Regions from separate parts of the Paraburkholderia sp. TE9906 genome, predicted to be linked through region 1. Evidence: predicted binding sites of a transcription regulator. Region 1 holds the regulator's gene; the other holds the start of a gene.
What was found. The regulator LexA, encoded in region 1, represses DNA repair genes until DNA is damaged. The targets are predictions, from matches to a motif close to ACTGTATNNNNATACAGT.

Region 1 (7,976 bases):
GAGGATGTCAAAGTATTCATGGCGGCGATTGTAAGCGATGCGTCGCGCGCCGCCACGCGGGATTAAGCGGATGCCCGTTCGTTTCGGGCCGGGCCCGCAGTTCGCGCCGCGCTACGAGTGACAGGCGCGCATCGCGTCACGCGCCATACCCACGCCGGAGCTCGACGGCCCGGCGCCTTCCTCAAACCGCCTCGCGCAACTGCGCGGCGATGTCCGCTTCGTTCAGCTGCGGCGCGAACATCTCGATCAACCGGTAAGCGTAGGCGCGCAGGAACGCGCCCTTGCGCAGACCGACGCGCGTCGTGCTCGCTTCGAACAGATGCTGCGTATCGAGCGCGACCAGTTCGGTGTCGCGCTTCGGATCGTAGGCCATGGCCGCGACCACGCCGATGCCCATGCCGAGTTCGACGTAGGTCTTGATCACGTCGGCGTCGATCGCGGTCAGCACGACGTCGGGCAACGCCCCCGCTTTCGCGAACGCCTGGTCGATGTGCGAGCGGCCCGTGAAGTCCTGGTCGTACGTGACGATCGGGAATTCGGCGATCTCGTCGAGCGTCAGATTCGGCCGCCCCACCAACGGGTGATCCTTCGGCACCACCACGACGTGATGCCACGAATAGCACGGGAACGTGACGATATCCGGGAAGCGATCGAGCGCTTCGGTCGAAATGCCGATATCCGCTTCGCCGTTGATGATCATCTGCGCGATCTGCTGCGGACTGCCCTGGCGCAGCGCCAGATGCACCTTCGGAAATACTTCGGTGAACTGGCGAATCACCTTGGGCAGAGCGTAACGCGCCTGCGTGTGCGTGGTCGCCACGACGAGATGGCCGCTGTCCTGATCGGCGAACTGGCGCGCGACGCGGCGCAGATTCTCCGCATCGAGCAGCATCCGCTCGATCAGCTGATGCACCGCCTTGCCCGGCTCGGTCAGGCCCGTCAGGCGCTTGCCGCGCCGGATGAAAATATCGACGCCGAGTTCGTCCTCCAGATCCTTGATCTGTTTCGATACGCCCGACTGCGACGTGTAAAGCACGTTCGCCACTTCCGTCAGATTCATGTTCTGACGCACGGCCTCGCGCACGAAGCGCAATTGCTGGAAATTCATCTGTATGTCTCCGGTTCAGCCAGAGTGGAGTTATTCGAGTTCTATCGAAACACCGGTCGACGCAGCGCTATCCGCTTTCGTCTCCCGGTGTGTTGCCGTGTGATGCGCGCGGTCTGTCGCTGCGCGCCTGCCTCACTGCGCCGGAAAAACGCGCAGTGCGCGCGGCACCGCCGTCACCCCGTCGCCGACCGCCAGTTGCAGATCACGCCACGATTCGCGATCGAGTTCGGCTTCGAGCAGATTGCCTTCACGGCCCGCGAGTTCGACGCGCACCGAGCCGCCCAGCGTCACCACGCGCCGCACGTCGACGACGATGCCTTCACGATGACCCGCTGCCTGCGGATACAACTGCAGATCGTGCGGCCGCACGTAGGCGAAAGCCGGACCGCTGAAACCAGCGGTGATCGCGACCGGCAGCGCGGCGCCGTCGACCACGAAGCCGCTCGCGTCGACCTTGCCGTGCAGACGGTTCGCCGCGCCGAGAAACTCGTAGACGAACGAGGTCTGCGGATGGTCGTACACGTCCTGCGGACTGCCGACCTGCTCCACATGACCGCGGTTGAGCACGACGATGCGGTCGGCCACTTCGAGTGCTTCTTCCTGATCGTGCGTCACGAAGATCGTCGAGATATGCAGATCGTCGTGCAGGCGCCGCAGCCAGCTACGCAGCTCCTTGCGCACCTTCGCGTCGAGCGCGCCGAACGGCTCGTCGAGCAGCAGCACTTTCGGTTCGACCGCCAGCGCGCGCGCCAATGCGATCCGTTGCCGCTGACCGCCCGACAGTTCCGACGGATAGCGTTGCGCAAGCCAGTCGAGCTGCACGAGCTTCAGCAGTTCATGCACTTTCTCGCGGATCACCGCTTCCGACGGCCGCTCCTTGCGCGGCTTCACGCGCAGGCCGAACGCCACGTTCTCGAATACCGTCATATGGCGAAACAGCGCGTAATGCTGGAACACGAAACCCACTTCACGCTCGCGCGCGCCGACCGTCGCGACGTCCTGCCCTTGCAGCACGACCTGGCCGCCGTCCGCGTATTCGAGTCCGGCGATCACGCGCAGCAACGTGGTCTTGCCACAACCCGACGGCCCGAGCAGCGCAACCAGTTCGCCCGGCGGAAAATCGAGCGAGACGTTGTCGAGCGCGACGAAATCGCCGAAGCGCTTTTGCAGGTTACGAACAGTGATACCCATTACAGCTCTCCTTGCTTGAGCGGGTGTTGCTGCGATGCATGCGTCGTATTGACGGACTGCTGGAAAGAAGACGAAACGGAACGCGGCGCGGCATGCGATCCCGATGCCGCGGCGGTGGACTGCGTGGGCGGCCCCGCATAGGCGGGCACATCGCGCGCGGCCGACAGTTCCGCCGACATATGGCGCTCGGCGAGCAGCTTGAGCCCCAGCGTCACGAGTGCGAGCAGGGCCAGCACCGACGCCACGGCGAACGCCGCCGAGAAGTTGTATTCGTTGTAGAGAATCTCGACGTGCAGCGGCATTGTGTCGGTCTGGCCGCGAATGTGGCCCGACACCACCGAGACCGCGCCGAACTCGCCCATCGCCCGCGCATTGCACAGAATCACGCCATACAGCAGACCCCACTTGATGTTCGGCAGCGTGACGCGGCGGAAGATCTGCCAGCCCGAGGCGCCCAGCACGTGCGCGGCTTCCTCTTCGTCATTGCCTTGCGCCTGCATCAGCGGGATCAGCTCGCGCGCGACGAACGGGAACGTGACGAAGATCGTCGCCATCACGATGCCGGGCACCGCGAAGATGATCTGCACGTCATGCGCCTGTAGCCACGGACCGAACCAGCCCTGCGCGCCGAACATCAGCACGTAGATCAAACCCGAAATCACCGGCGACACCGAGAACGGCAGATCGATCAGCGTGGTCAGCAGCGCCTTGCCGCGGAACTCGAACTTCGCGATACACCACGAGGCCACCAGACCGAACACGAGATTCAACGGCACCGCGATCGCGGCGGTAATCACGGTCAGCTTGATGGCCGCGAGCGCATCCGGATCGGCGAGGGCTTCGAAATAGAACGCGAGGCCCTTGTTCAACGCCTGATAGAACACGGCCACCAGCGGCACGACCAGGAACAGCGCAAGAAACAGCAGCGCGATGCCGGTCAGCAGCCAGCGCACCACCGGCCGCTCGGTCACCGGATCGGGCCGGCGCGCGACGTTCAGCGGCGCACGCGGGGCCACGGCCGCGGCGGCCGCCGTCGCGGTCTGCTCCGCGCGGTTCACGTCATGCCCGGGACGGCGGCTCATTGCACACCCCCACCGATCGCCGCCACACTCGTTGCTGTGCCAGGCGCCGGGCCCGCGCTGCCGCGGCTCGTGCGGCGCTGCAAGTACCACTGCACGGTATTGATGAACAACAGCATGAGGAACGACACCACCAGCATCACCACCGCCAGCGCGGTCGCGCCGGCGTAGTCGTATTGCTCGAGCTTGGTGATGATCAGGAGCGAGGTGATTTCCGATTTCATCGGCACGTTGCCGGCGATGAAGATCACCGAGCCGTACTCGCCGAGCGCACGTGCGAACGCGAGCGCGAAGCCCGTCAGCAGCGCCGGGAACACCGCCGGCAGCACGACCCGGCGAAACGTCAGCCAGCGCGTCGCGCCGAGGCACGCGGCAGCCTCTTCCTGTTCGCGCTCGAACTCTTCGAGCACCGGCTGCACCGTGCGCACGACGAACGGCAAGCCGATGAAGGTCAGCGCGACCAGCACGCCCGCCGGCGTGAACGCGATCTTGATGCCGAGCGGTTCGAGAAACTGCCCGATCCAGCCGTTGCCCGAGTACACCGCCGCGAGCGAAATGCCCGCGACCGACGTGGGCAGCGCGAACGGCAGATCGACCACCGCATCGACGATGCGCTTGAACGGGAACGTGTAGCGCACCAGCACCCACGCGACCAGGAAGCCGAACACCGCGTTGATCAGCGCGCCGCCGAGCGCCGAGAAGAACGTCAGCCGGTACGACGCGAGCACCCGCGGCGACGTGACGGCGCGCACGAACTGCTCCCAGTCGAGCGTCGCGGTCTTGAGAAAGGTCGCCGCAAGCGGAATCAGCACCACGAGGCTCAGATAAGCCACCGTGATGCCGAGTGTCAGGCCAAAGCCGGGCAATGCGCTCGGCTTTCGGAAGGTCAACGTCGTCATGCTGGATACTCGTTCAGGTTGATGCTGGCGGTTTGATCACCGATCTTCGGCCGCCGGATCCGGATTCCGGTTGGCCAAAAGCGCGCCCACTGGGCGCGCTCGGAAGTGGCGCGTTGCCGCGCCGGTGTGTCGATGCCGGTTAGGGCATCGACAGCGTTATTGAGGCTGGTAGATCGAATCGAACACGCCGCCGTCGGCAAAGTGCGTCTTCTGCGCGTTCGCCCAACCGCCGAACGAATCGTCCACCGTGTACAGCTTCAGCTTCGGAAACTTCGCGGTCAGGTCGGCCGGCACCTTGTTCGAACGCGGACGGTAGAAGTTGCGCGCGGCGATCTCCTGGCCTTCCTCGCTGTACAGGAAGTTCAGATACGCCTCGGCCAGCTTGCGCGTGCCGCGCTTGTCGACGACCTTGTCCACCACCGCGACCGGCGGCTCGGCCAGAATGCTCACCGACGGCACGACGATTTCAAACTTGTCCGGACCGAACTCCTTGAGCGACAGGAACGCTTCGTTTTCCCACGCGATCAGCACGTCGCCAATGCCGCGCTGCACGAAGCTGGTGGTCGCGCCACGCGCGCCCGAGTCCAGCACGCCGGCGTTCTTATACAGCTTGCCGACGAATTCCTTCGCTTTCTGCGCATTGCCGCCCGGCTGATGTTCCGCGTACGCCCACGCCGCGAGGTAGTTCCAGCGCGCGCCGCCCGAGGTCTTCGGATTCGGCGTGACGATCGACACACCCGGCTTGATCAGATCGTCCCAGTCCTTGATGTGCTTCGGGTTGCCCTTGCGCACGAGAAACACGATCGTCGACGTGTACGGCGACGCGTTGTCCGGCAGGCGCTTTTGCCAGCCCTTGTCGAGCAGACCCTTGCCGGCGAGCGCGTCGATGTCGTAGGCGAGCGCGAGCGTGACGACGTCCGCCTGCAGGCCGTCGAGCACCGAGCGCGCCTGTGCGCCGGAGCCGCCGTGCGACTGCTTGAAGGTGATCGTCTCGCCGGTCTTCGCTTTCCATTCCTTGCCGAACGCCTGGTTGACGTCCTGATACAGCTCGCGCGTCGGGTCGTAGGAGACGTTCAGCAGCGTGGTGTCGGCCGCGTGCGCCGAGGCAATCGCGCCGAGCGCGCCGGCCGCGCCGAACGCGAGCGCCGCGATGAGTTGCTTCGTTTTGCGAGCCAGCCCCGTGTGTCGATGATTCATGTCAACTTTCTCCGCGTGTAGTGCGCTGAAACCAGCGTGATTTGTTCTGTGTCGCGGTCACGTGCACATGAGCGCCAACTGGAAGGCAGTCTATCGAAGCGCTTTCATCATTAAAAATAATGTTTCTTCATTCTTTAATACGCAAAAGTGGTAATGACAGCTGGATAAGGCGTTGCGGCACGAAAACGGATGTTTTGACGCCGATGAGCGACGCCGTAACGGCCCCCAGGGTCACGAACTTAAAGTAAAGCTTGAATTGCGCCGAATACTGTATAAAAATACAGTCACCTGTTCATACATACAGTGGCCATGACAAAACTCACCGCACGACAGCAGCAGGTTTTCGATCTGATTCGCCGGGCGATCGAACGCACCGGTTTTCCGCCCACCCGCGCGGAAATTGCCGCCGAGCTGGGCTTCAGCTCGGCCAATTCGGCAGAAGAACATCTGCGCGCGCTCGCTCGCAAGGGTGTGATCGAACTCGCCGCCGGCGCGTCACGCGGTATTCGCCTGCTGGCGGGTCCGGAAGATTCACCGCATCAGTTCACGCTGCCGCACGCGAGCATCATGCAGCTGTCGCTGCCGCTGATCGGCCGGGTGGCCGCGGGCAGTCCGATCCTCGCGCAGGAACATATCTCGCAGCACTTCGCGTGCGACCCGGCGCTGTTCTCGAGCAAGCCCGACTACTTGTTGAAGGTGCGCGGGTTGTCCATGCGCGACGCGGGCATCTTCGACGGCGACCTGCTCGCGGTGCAAAAGAAGAGCGAGGCGAAAGACGGTCAGATCATCATCGCCCGGCTTGGCGACGACGTCACGGTCAAGCGTCTGAAGCGCCGGCCTAACGGCCTCGAGCTGATCGCGGAGAACCCCGATTACGAGAACATTTTCGTTGAAACCGGCAGTGCGGAATTCGCGCTGGAGGGTATCGCCGTGGGGCTGATCCGCCCTGGCGAGTTCTAAACCACCGCGCCTGTTCGCTTAATCCCACGCTGCCTCAACGCTGCCTCAACGCTGCATCGCCTGGAGAGACTCATGGAACGCCTTGCCCGCCTGTTGCCCTTTCGCCAGTTCGGTCGTTTGCGCCATTTGCGCAATCTGGTGCCTTGCTCATTGATCGAAGCACCGGCTCAGGACTGCGCCTCGCTGTTCGACGCGCCCGCTGATGGAGCGAGCCTGCCGTCGTCATTGCCGGCGTTTGCCCGTGTGTCGTTGAACTCGGGGTTGAATACGGCGGAACCCGCACGGCGCGCGCCGGTGCGCGTCTATCACGGGCCGTCGCGGCTGATCATGGTGGGCACGGTCGAGGCGGTGTGCGGCATGATCGACCGTTGCATTGCCGATGAAGCCAATGTGCACGGTGCAGTCTTCGAGTCGTGAGCGTGTCCTGTGCAGGCAAGAGGCTGCACCATGCCTCGCGCATCGCTGTTGTCGTGCTCGCTTTTCAGACCTGCTGTTCGGATATTTGCATAGAATGGGATTGTTTTTGCGGGGCCGTAGTCCACGTTAAATCCAATCTGATCGGGAGTTCCATTCGATGACAGGTCCGACACGAACCAAGGGCGCCGCCACCCGGCCGCTGCTCATCACGCTGGTTGTAGTCGTAGTGATTGCGGCACTCGGGTTTGCTTACGCGTCACCCTATATCGCGCTGAATAATCTCAAACGCGCGGCAGATGCACGCGACGCGCAAACCGTGAATCAATACGTCGATTTTCCCGCGTTGCGCGAGAGCCTGAAGGAGCAGATCGCAGGCATGCTGACGCGCCGACTGGACGCGGATAACGACAGCAAAATGGCCACCATCGGCGCGATGATCGGCGTGACGCTGATCGGTCCGCTGGTGGATTCCTATGCGACACCGGACGGCGTCGCGGCCTTGTTGAACGGCATGCCGCCGCACGGCGATCCTGGTGAACATCCGCCTGCCGCAGCCACAGAAACGCCTGCCTCACCCGCCGCCGACACCCCCACCACTGCAACGACCCCACCATCGCGGCAAACCACGGCAGGCTATCGCGGCCTCAACGAGTTCGTCGTCACCTACCGGCGCGGCGAAGCCAACGCGCACTACTCGGCGGTCTTTCGGCGCGAAGGTCTGTTCACGTGGAAGCTCGCCGCGATCAATCTGAACGAATGACCGGCCGGCCGTCACGGCCAGCCACTCGCCCCATGCGCGGCGTCCCTACGCAGCAAGCCGCATCAAGCCGCAGCTTGCTGCTGCTCCTGCGCGGAAGAACACGCCACCAGAATGCTGCACGACACGCGATCGAGCAGCGGCGTGTTGCCCGCCCCCATCCACCATCGCGACAAGCCGGTGCGGCAGCGATGCCCGACCACCACGAGATCGACATGCAGGTCGTTGGCGAGGTTCGCAATCTCGTCGATCGGATGACCGAACGCGAAGTGCCCTTGTGCGCTCACACCACGCTCGGTGAGCCAGTCCACCCCTTCCTGCAGGATGTCGCGCGCGGTTTTTTCGAAGCTGCCGCACGCCACATCGGT
Region 2 (7,976 bases), on a different contig from region 1:
CGGCTTCCAGCGCCGGGTTCGTGTAGTGCGCGAGCGCCTTGAACAGCGGGAAGTAGGTGAGCGCGGCGATCAGCAGGCCCGCCATGATGATCGGCTTGCGGCCGATGCGGTCCGACAGCGAGCCGAAGAACAGGAAGAATGGCGTGCCGATCAGGAGCGCGATTGCGATCATGATGTTGGCGCTGCTGCCGTCGACCTTCAGTGTTTGCGTCAGGAAGAACAGCGTGTAGAACTGGCCCGTGTACCACACCACGGCCTGGCCGGCGGTCAGACCGATCAGCGCGAGAATCACGACCTTCAGATTCTTCCATTGGCCGAATGCTTCGGAAAGCGGTGCCTTGGACGTCTTGCCCTCCGCCTTGATGCGCTCGAACACCGGCGATTCATGCAGTTGCAGGCGAATCCACACCGACACGGCCAGCAGCAGAATCGAGGCGACGAACGGAATGCGCCAGCCCCATGCGCCGAACGCGTCTTCGCCCATTGCCGTGCGCACGCCGAGAATCACCAGCAGCGACAGGAACAGGCCGAGCGTGGCGGTGGTCTGGATCCAAGCCGTATAGAAGCCGCGGCGTCCCGCCGGCGCATGTTCCGCCACGTAGGTCGCGGCGCCGCCGTACTCGCCCCCGAGTGCGAGGCCTTGCAGCATCCGCATGGCGATGAAGATCACCGGCGAAGCGATGCCGATCGCCGCGTAGCCCGGCAGAAAGCCGACCAGGAACGTCGACAGGCCCATGATCACGATCGTGACGAGGAACGTGTACTTGCGCCCGACCATGTCGCCGAGCCGCCCGAACACGATCGCGCCGAACGGCCGGACCGCGAAGCCCGCGGCAAAGCTGAGCAGCGTGAAGATGAAAGCGGCCGTCGGATTGACGCCGGAGAAGAAGCTTTTGCTGATGAAGGCCGCGAGCGAGCCGGCCAGATAGAAGTCGTACCACTCGAAAATCGTCCCTAGCGACGATGCGAAGATCACCCGCTTCTCCTCGCGCGTCATCGGCACGTGCGAGATTTGCCCGCCAACGGTAGCCATATGCTGTCTCCAATATTGATATGCACGCGGAGCGCCGGTAAAAGCGTTCCCGTGAAACCGATTATTGGAGTGGAAACTTACGGCGCACTGACGTGGCGAGGTGAATGAGCAGAATCCGAAATGCAGGCTTCGGTTTGGCAACGTCTGTTAAATGCCTGGAAAATTTCCGCAAGATTCGCCTAACGTATCTCAAAAACCCGTGTGCGAGTTTTGCCGTTCAGGGCGCGTTAGGGTAAGTCCCGCCCCGCTCATGCACATGCAAACTGACACGCACGAGCGTCCCCGCAAGCCGCGGCGACTCCTGATAGACGTTGTCTTCGATGGCCAGCACGCCGCCGTGCATGGTCGCGATCTCGCGGACGATCGCCAGCCCCAGCCCGCTGCCGTCGCCTTCGCGGCCGAGAATCCGGTAGAAGCGCTCGATCACCCGCGACCGTTCGGCGACCGGAATGCCGAGGCCGGTATCTTCGACTTCCAGATGCACCAGCCGTGCCGCCGCTTCGTGTCTCACCCGAACGGTGATGCGCCCGCCCGTCGGCGTGTAGCGGATCGCATTGTCGATCAGGTTCGACAGCATTTCGCGCAGCATCACCGGATTGCCGTCGACTTCGACGGGTCCGTCGGGCGCTTCGTAGCCGAGGTCCATCTGCTTGGCGAGCGCGGCCTGCACCCAGTCGCGCACGGCGTTGCGCGCGACCTCGCTTACCTCGACCGGCGCGAATATCTGCCCCGACATACGGTTTTCCGCACGCGCCAGCGCCAGCAACTGCGTGACGAGCCGCGCGGCGTGCTCCGAACTGGTGGCGATCTGTTCGAGCGAGCGGTGCACTTCCGCCGACACGTCCTGGCGCAGCGCCAGTTCGGCCTGCATGCGCAAGCCGGCGAGCGGGGTTTTCATCTGATGCGCGGCGTCGGCGATGAAGCGCTTCTGCAACTCCATGTTTTGTTCGAGGCGCGTCAGCAGATCGTTGAAGGACGTCACCAGCGGCTCGATTTCCGGCGGCGCGCGGCGCGCTTCGAGCGGCGACAGATCGTCCGGGCGCCGCGCGCGGATGTGCGCCTGCAGCGCATGCAGCGGCGCAAGGCCGCGCGACAGGCCGAACCACACCAGCAGGATCGCGAGCGGCAGAATCACGAACTGCGGCAGGATCACGCCTTTGATGATGTCGTTGGCCAGCTGGCTGCGCTTGTCGAGCGTTTCGGCGACCTGCACCAGCACGGGCTGCGCGCCGGGCGTGCGCGGAAACTCGACGGTCGTGTAGGCGATGCGGATGTCGTTGCCGTGCAGCATGTCGTCGCGGAATTCGACGATGCCCGGCGGCGGCCGGTCCTCTTCATGCGGCAGCGGCATGTCGCGCTCGCCGCTCACCAGTTCGCCGCGCGTGCCGAGCACCTGATAGAACACGCTGTCGACGTTGTCGGCGCGCAGGAAGTCGCGCGTCGAGTCGGGCAGCGACAGTTCCGCGACGCCATTGACCGGATGGATCTGGCGGGCGAGCACGTAGGCGTCGGTTTCGAGCGCGCGGTCGAACGGGCCGTTCGCAATCGATTTGGCGACCAGGTAGGTGACCGCGAGGCTCATCGGCCAGAGCAGCAGCAGCGGCGCCAGCATCCAGTCGAGAATTTCGCCGAATAGCGAGCGCGGGCGGGCTGCGGCGGCGGCCTCGGTTTCGTCGGGCGGGGCGAACGGATTGGCGTAGCGCTCGTCGCGCGCCTCGTCGAGGTCCGCCGCGTGCGCCGCCGGGGCGCGATCTGCGCGCGCGGACATGGATGCCCTCTATTTGTAGTGATGGCTCGCCGGCATCGCGCCGGACGGCGGCGAGGCGGGCGGGTCGGGCTCGGCGGGGGCGGGGGTGCCGGCGCCCGCGCCGGCGGGCGCCGCGGCTTTTTCGAGGCAGTAGCCGAGGCCGCGCACGGTGATGATGCGCACGCCGCTCGGCTCGATCTTCTTGCGCAGGCGGTGCACGTAAACTTCGATCGCGTTATTGCTGACTTCCTCGCCCCATTCGCACAGGTGGTCGACGAGTTGTTCCTTCGAGACCAGCCGGCCGATCCGTTGCAGCAGTACTTCGAGCAAGCCGAGTTCACGCGCCGACAAGTCGATCACCTGCTCGTTCACATAGGCGATCCGGCCAACCTGGTCGAACGACAGCGAGCCGTGCCGCACGACCGTCGGGCCGCCGCCCGCGCCGCGCCGCGTCAGTGCGCGCACGCGCGCTTCGAGTTCGTTTAGCGCGAAGGGCTTTGCCATGTAGTCGTCGGCGCCGAGGTCGAGGCCTTTGACGCGTTCGTCGACGCTGTCCGCGGCGGTCAGGATCAATACCGGCATGTGCGAATTGCGCGCGCGCAGGCGGCGCAGCACCTCGAGCCCGGACATGCGCGGCAGGCCCAGATCGAGGATCAATAGGTCGAAAGTCTGCATTGACAACGCGGTATCGGCTTCCACGCCGCTCTTCACGTGATCGACCGCATAGGCCGATTGGCGGAGTGATCGGACCAGACCGTCCGCGAGTATGCTGTCGTCTTCGGCAATCAGAATTCGCATGATGCGCCAGCCTGGCCTTGCCGGCACCGTGGGTGTTCCCGGCGCACAGCGGTCTCCGAAAATTATTGTGGGTAGTTTGGGCAGTGCGACGGTAAAAATGCGCGTTCGCATGAGAATCGCACTTGCCAAAACTACTGTTTTTTTATACAGTGTCTGGGTTTCGTGTGCTGTCCTTCAAAAATGGACGGTACACCTGCCTCAGACGCCGTTCATCATAGCAAAGGACGATTCATGGAAGAAAGCAAGAAAGGCTCGGCTGGACTGACTGCTGAAAAGAGCAAGGCGCTGGCTGCCGCGCTCGCGCAGATCGAAAAGCAGTTCGGCAAAGGGTCGGTCATGCGGCTCGGCGCAGGTGAGGTAGTCGAAGACATCCAGGTGGTTTCAACCGGATCGCTCGGCCTCGACATCGCGCTGGGCGTCGGCGGTTTGCCGCGTGGCCGTGTGGTCGAAATCTATGGTCCGGAATCGTCCGGTAAAACCACGCTGACGCTGCAGGTCATCGCCGAAATGCAGAAGATCGGCGGCACGGCGGCGTTCATCGACGCGGAACACGCGCTGGACATCCAGTACGCGGGCAAGCTTGGCGTGAACGTGAACGACCTGCTGGTTTCGCAGCCGGACACCGGCGAACAGGCGCTCGAAATCGCCGACGCGCTGGTGCGTTCGGGCTCGATCGACATGATCGTGATCGACTCGGTCGCGGCACTCGTGCCGAAGGCTGAAATCGAAGGCGAAATGGGCGACTCGCTGCCGGGTCTGCAAGCGCGTCTGATGTCGCAAGCGCTGCGCAAGCTCACCGGCACGATCAAGCGCACGAACTGTCTCGTGATCTTCATCAACCAGATCCGCATGAAGATCGGCGTGATGTTCGGCAACCCGGAAACCACCACGGGCGGCAACGCGCTGAAGTTCTACGCATCGGTGCGTCTGGACATTCGCCGGATCGGTTCGATCAAGAAGAACGACGAAGTGATCGGCAATGAAACGCGTGTGAAGGTCGTCAAGAACAAGGTGTCGCCCCCGTTCCGCGAAGCGATTTTCGACATTCTGTACGGCGAAGGTATTTCGCGCCAGGGCGAAATCATCGACCTGGGTGTACAGGCCAAGATCGTCGACAAGGCCGGTGCCTGGTACAGCTACAGCGGCGAGCGGATTGGTCAGGGCAAGGATAACGCGCGCGAATTCCTGCGTGAAAATCCGGACATCGCTCGCGAGATCGAAAACCGTATCCGCGAATCGCTGGGCGTCAATGCAATGGCGGAAGCCGTGACCGGCGCAGGCGCTGAAGTCGCGGACGAAGAAGAGTAAGCATCAAGTGATACGCAAGGGCCGACCGTTGTCCGATGGCGGACGCCATTCGGCCGGCCCGCGCGATGAAGGCGACGATCCGTTCGATCCATTCGAATCGTTCGACGCACACGACCGCGCTGCGGGCCACGGCCAGCAGCGCGCGCAGTCTGAACCCTCGCAGTCCTCAACCTCGGACCCTTCCGAGACCACCTACACCCGTTCGCGTCGCACACCTGGCGAAGCGAGACCGGGGCAAGATGAAGCAAAAAAATCCCAACGTCCGGCACGTTCGCTGAAAGGGCGCGCGCTCGGCTATCTGTCGCGCCGCGAATACAGTCGCGCCGAACTCGCACGCAAACTGAAGCCATTCGTTGAAGAAAGCGATTCGCTCGACACGGTGCTCGACGCGCTGGAGGCCGAAAACTGGCTGTCCGACTCGCGTTTCGCGGAAAGCCTGGTTCATCGTCGCTCGTCGCGGCTGGGCGCGAACCGGATTCTCGGCGAACTGAAGCAGCACGCGCTCGACCAGACACTCGTCGAAGAAGCCAGCGCGCAATTGCGTGAGACCGAACTCGTGCGTGCTCAGGCCGTCTGGCGCAAAAAGTTCGGCCAGCTTCCCGAGACGCCCGCCGAGCGGGCCAAGCAGACGCGATTTCTGGCGGCGCGCGGTTTTTCGGGCGCCACGATCGGCAAAATCCTCAAAGGCCTCGACGAGGAGTGGGGCGGCGAATAGCCGCGTTGACTTCGGGCATCGTTTTTGGGCCGCCCCTTCCGGCCTCACACCCATTTCCTTCGAGATAGGCGCCCAGCCTCGCTGCCCGTCCTTGCGGATTCCAACCTGTCTCAAATACCCAGTATGCTAAAATTCGTGGGTTTTCCAATCCGGCCTTTCCTTCCCGCATGCCGCTTTCCCCGCCAGTGTCCCGTCAGTTGCGCCATCGTCGCGCAATCAGAGCGGAAGCCTATGAGCGAGCCGATGGCCTGTGGGATGTGGAAGCGTGCTTGACCGACGAAAAACCACGCGATGTGGCGCTTGCGTCGGGCGTCCGGCCCAATGGTCAGCCGATCCATGAACTCTGGCTTCGCATCACCATCGATCGCAAGCTCAATGTCGTCGACGCCGAGGCGTCGTCCGACTGGGTGCCCTATCCTGGTTTGTGCCAAGTCAGCAATCCCGCCTACCGTGCCCTCATCGGGCTCAATCTCCAGCACAATTTCCGTCGCGATGCTGCCCGTTTGCTCGGCGGCACGGCCGGTTGCACGCATCTCACCGAGCTGTGTGCGATTCTGCCGACCGCCGCGATTCAGGCATTCGCCGGCGACGTGTGGAACACCGGTGACTCCAATGGCGGCACGCGAGGCGCGAGCGCAGGTTCAGGAGACGAATCGTCTAACAGCACAGGCGAGCATTCCAACGACAAACCGCCATTCCAGCTGGGACGCTGCCACGCGCTGCGTTTCGACGGCGAGGCGGTGCAACAGTTTTATCCGCGCTGGTATGGCCACGCACCGCATTCAGTGGATCGCGCGGCATCGTCAGGCGAGGGCGGCAACGCGTCCGGCATGAACGACGGCAGCGGAAACGAAGTTCAATCCAACTCTCAGACTGAAGGGAATCACGCATGAAGATTCACGAGTACCAGGGTAAGGAAATCCTGCGGAAATTCGGCGTCGCGGTACCGCGCGGCAAGCCGGTCTTCTCGGTGGATGATGCGGTCAAGGCCGCGGAAGAGCTCGGCGGCCCGGTATGGGTCGTGAAGGCTCAGATCCACGCGGGTGGCCGTGGCAAGGGCGGCGGCGTGAAGGTCGCCAAGTCGCTGGAACAGGTTCGCGAATACTCGAACCAGATCCTCGGCATGCAGCTCGTCACGCACCAGACCGGTCCGGAAGGCCAGAAGGTGAACCGTCTGCTGATCGAAGAAGGCGCTGACATCAAGAAGGAACTGTATGTCGGCCTCGTGATCGATCGCGTTTCGCAGAAGATCGTCGTGATGGCATCGAGCGAAGGCGGCATGGACGTCGAGGAAGTCGCGGAAAAGACGCCTGAGCTGATCCACAAGATCGCCGTCGACCCGGCGACCGGTCTGAAGGATGCTGAAGCCGACGAACTCGCAACGAAGATCGGCGTGCCCGCCGCTTCGCTGCCGCAAGCGCGCGCGATCCTGCAAGGCCTGTACAAGGCATTCTGGGAAACCGACGCATCGCTGGCCGAAATCAACCCGCTGATCCTGACCGGCGACGGCAAGGTCATCGCGCTCGACGCCAAGTTCAACTTCGATTCGAACGCACTGTTCCGTCATCCGGAAATCGTCGCGTACCGCGATCTGGACGAAGAAGATCCGGCTGAAGTCGAAGCATCGAAGTTCGACCTCGCATACATCTCGCTCGACGGCAACATCGGCTGCCTCGTGAACGGCGCTGGCCTCGCAATGGCAACGATGGACACCATCAAGCTGTTCGGCGGCGAACCGGCGAACTTCCTCGACGTGGGCGGTGGCGCCACGACCGAGAAGGTCACGGAAGCGTTCAAGATCATGCTGAAGAACCCGAACCTGACCGCGATTCTGGTCAACATTTTCGGCGGCATCATGCGCTGCGACGTGATCGCGGAAGGCGTGATCGCGGCGTCGAAGGCCGTGTCGCTGAAGGTGCCGCTCGTGGTCCGCATGAAGGGCACGAACGAAGACCTGGGCAAGAAGATGCTCGCCGAATCCGGTCTGCCGATCATCGCGGCGGACAGCATGGAAGAAGCGGCTCAGAAGGTCGTCGCGGCCGCTGCGGGCAAGGCGTAAGCCAAACCCCAAGCGCGTTTACCAGGATTACGAATGGCGGCGTGCGAGCGACGCGGGCGAGAACATTCCGCCTCGCGGCGCAACCGCATGACGCCAAACGAACAGAGGTTTATACATGTCGATTCTGATTAACAAAGACACCAAGGTCATCACGCAGGGCATCACCGGCAAGACCGGTCAGTTCCACACGCGTGCTTGCCGTGAATATGCAAACGGCCGCGAAGCGTACGTTGCAGGCGTGAACCCGAAGAAGGCCGGCGAAGATTTCGAAGGCATTCCTATCTACGCTAGCGTCGCGGAAGCCAAGGCTGAAACG

Region 2: the regulator LexA is predicted to act here: its motif matches at 3,712-3,729, upstream of recA (recombinase RecA).

What each region holds. Positions count from the first base shown of each region.
Region 1 covers NZ_JBWCCT010000003.1:407,883-415,858, forward strand. Annotated here, with positions in the region: gene ACZ9H4_RS09600 (asparaginase) at 1-20, opposite strand, end outside; gene ACZ9H4_RS09605 (CysB family HTH-type transcriptional regulator) at 182-1,108, opposite strand; gene ACZ9H4_RS09610 (sulfate/molybdate ABC transporter ATP-binding protein) at 1,241-2,299, opposite strand; gene cysW (sulfate ABC transporter permease subunit CysW) at 2,299-3,381, opposite strand; gene cysT (sulfate ABC transporter permease subunit CysT) at 3,378-4,277, opposite strand; gene ACZ9H4_RS09625 (sulfate ABC transporter substrate-binding protein) at 4,434-5,474, opposite strand; gene lexA (transcriptional repressor LexA) at 5,784-6,434, shown strand; gene ACZ9H4_RS09635 (hypothetical protein) at 6,507-6,851, shown strand; gene ACZ9H4_RS09640 (DUF2939 domain-containing protein) at 7,009-7,611, shown strand; gene ACZ9H4_RS09645 (universal stress protein) at 7,674-7,976, opposite strand, start outside.
Region 2 covers NZ_JBWCCT010000004.1:192,798-200,773, forward strand. Annotated here, with positions in the region: gene ACZ9H4_RS11795 (MFS transporter) at 1-1,033, opposite strand, end outside; gene ACZ9H4_RS11800 (sensor histidine kinase N-terminal domain-containing protein) at 1,251-2,801, opposite strand; gene ACZ9H4_RS11805 (response regulator) at 2,811-3,578, opposite strand; gene recA (recombinase RecA) at 3,810-4,886, shown strand; gene recX (recombination regulator RecX) at 4,894-5,601, shown strand; gene ACZ9H4_RS11820 (DUF2889 domain-containing protein) at 5,769-6,494, shown strand; gene sucC (ADP-forming succinate--CoA ligase subunit beta) at 6,491-7,660, shown strand; gene sucD (succinate--CoA ligase subunit alpha) at 7,776-7,976, shown strand, end outside.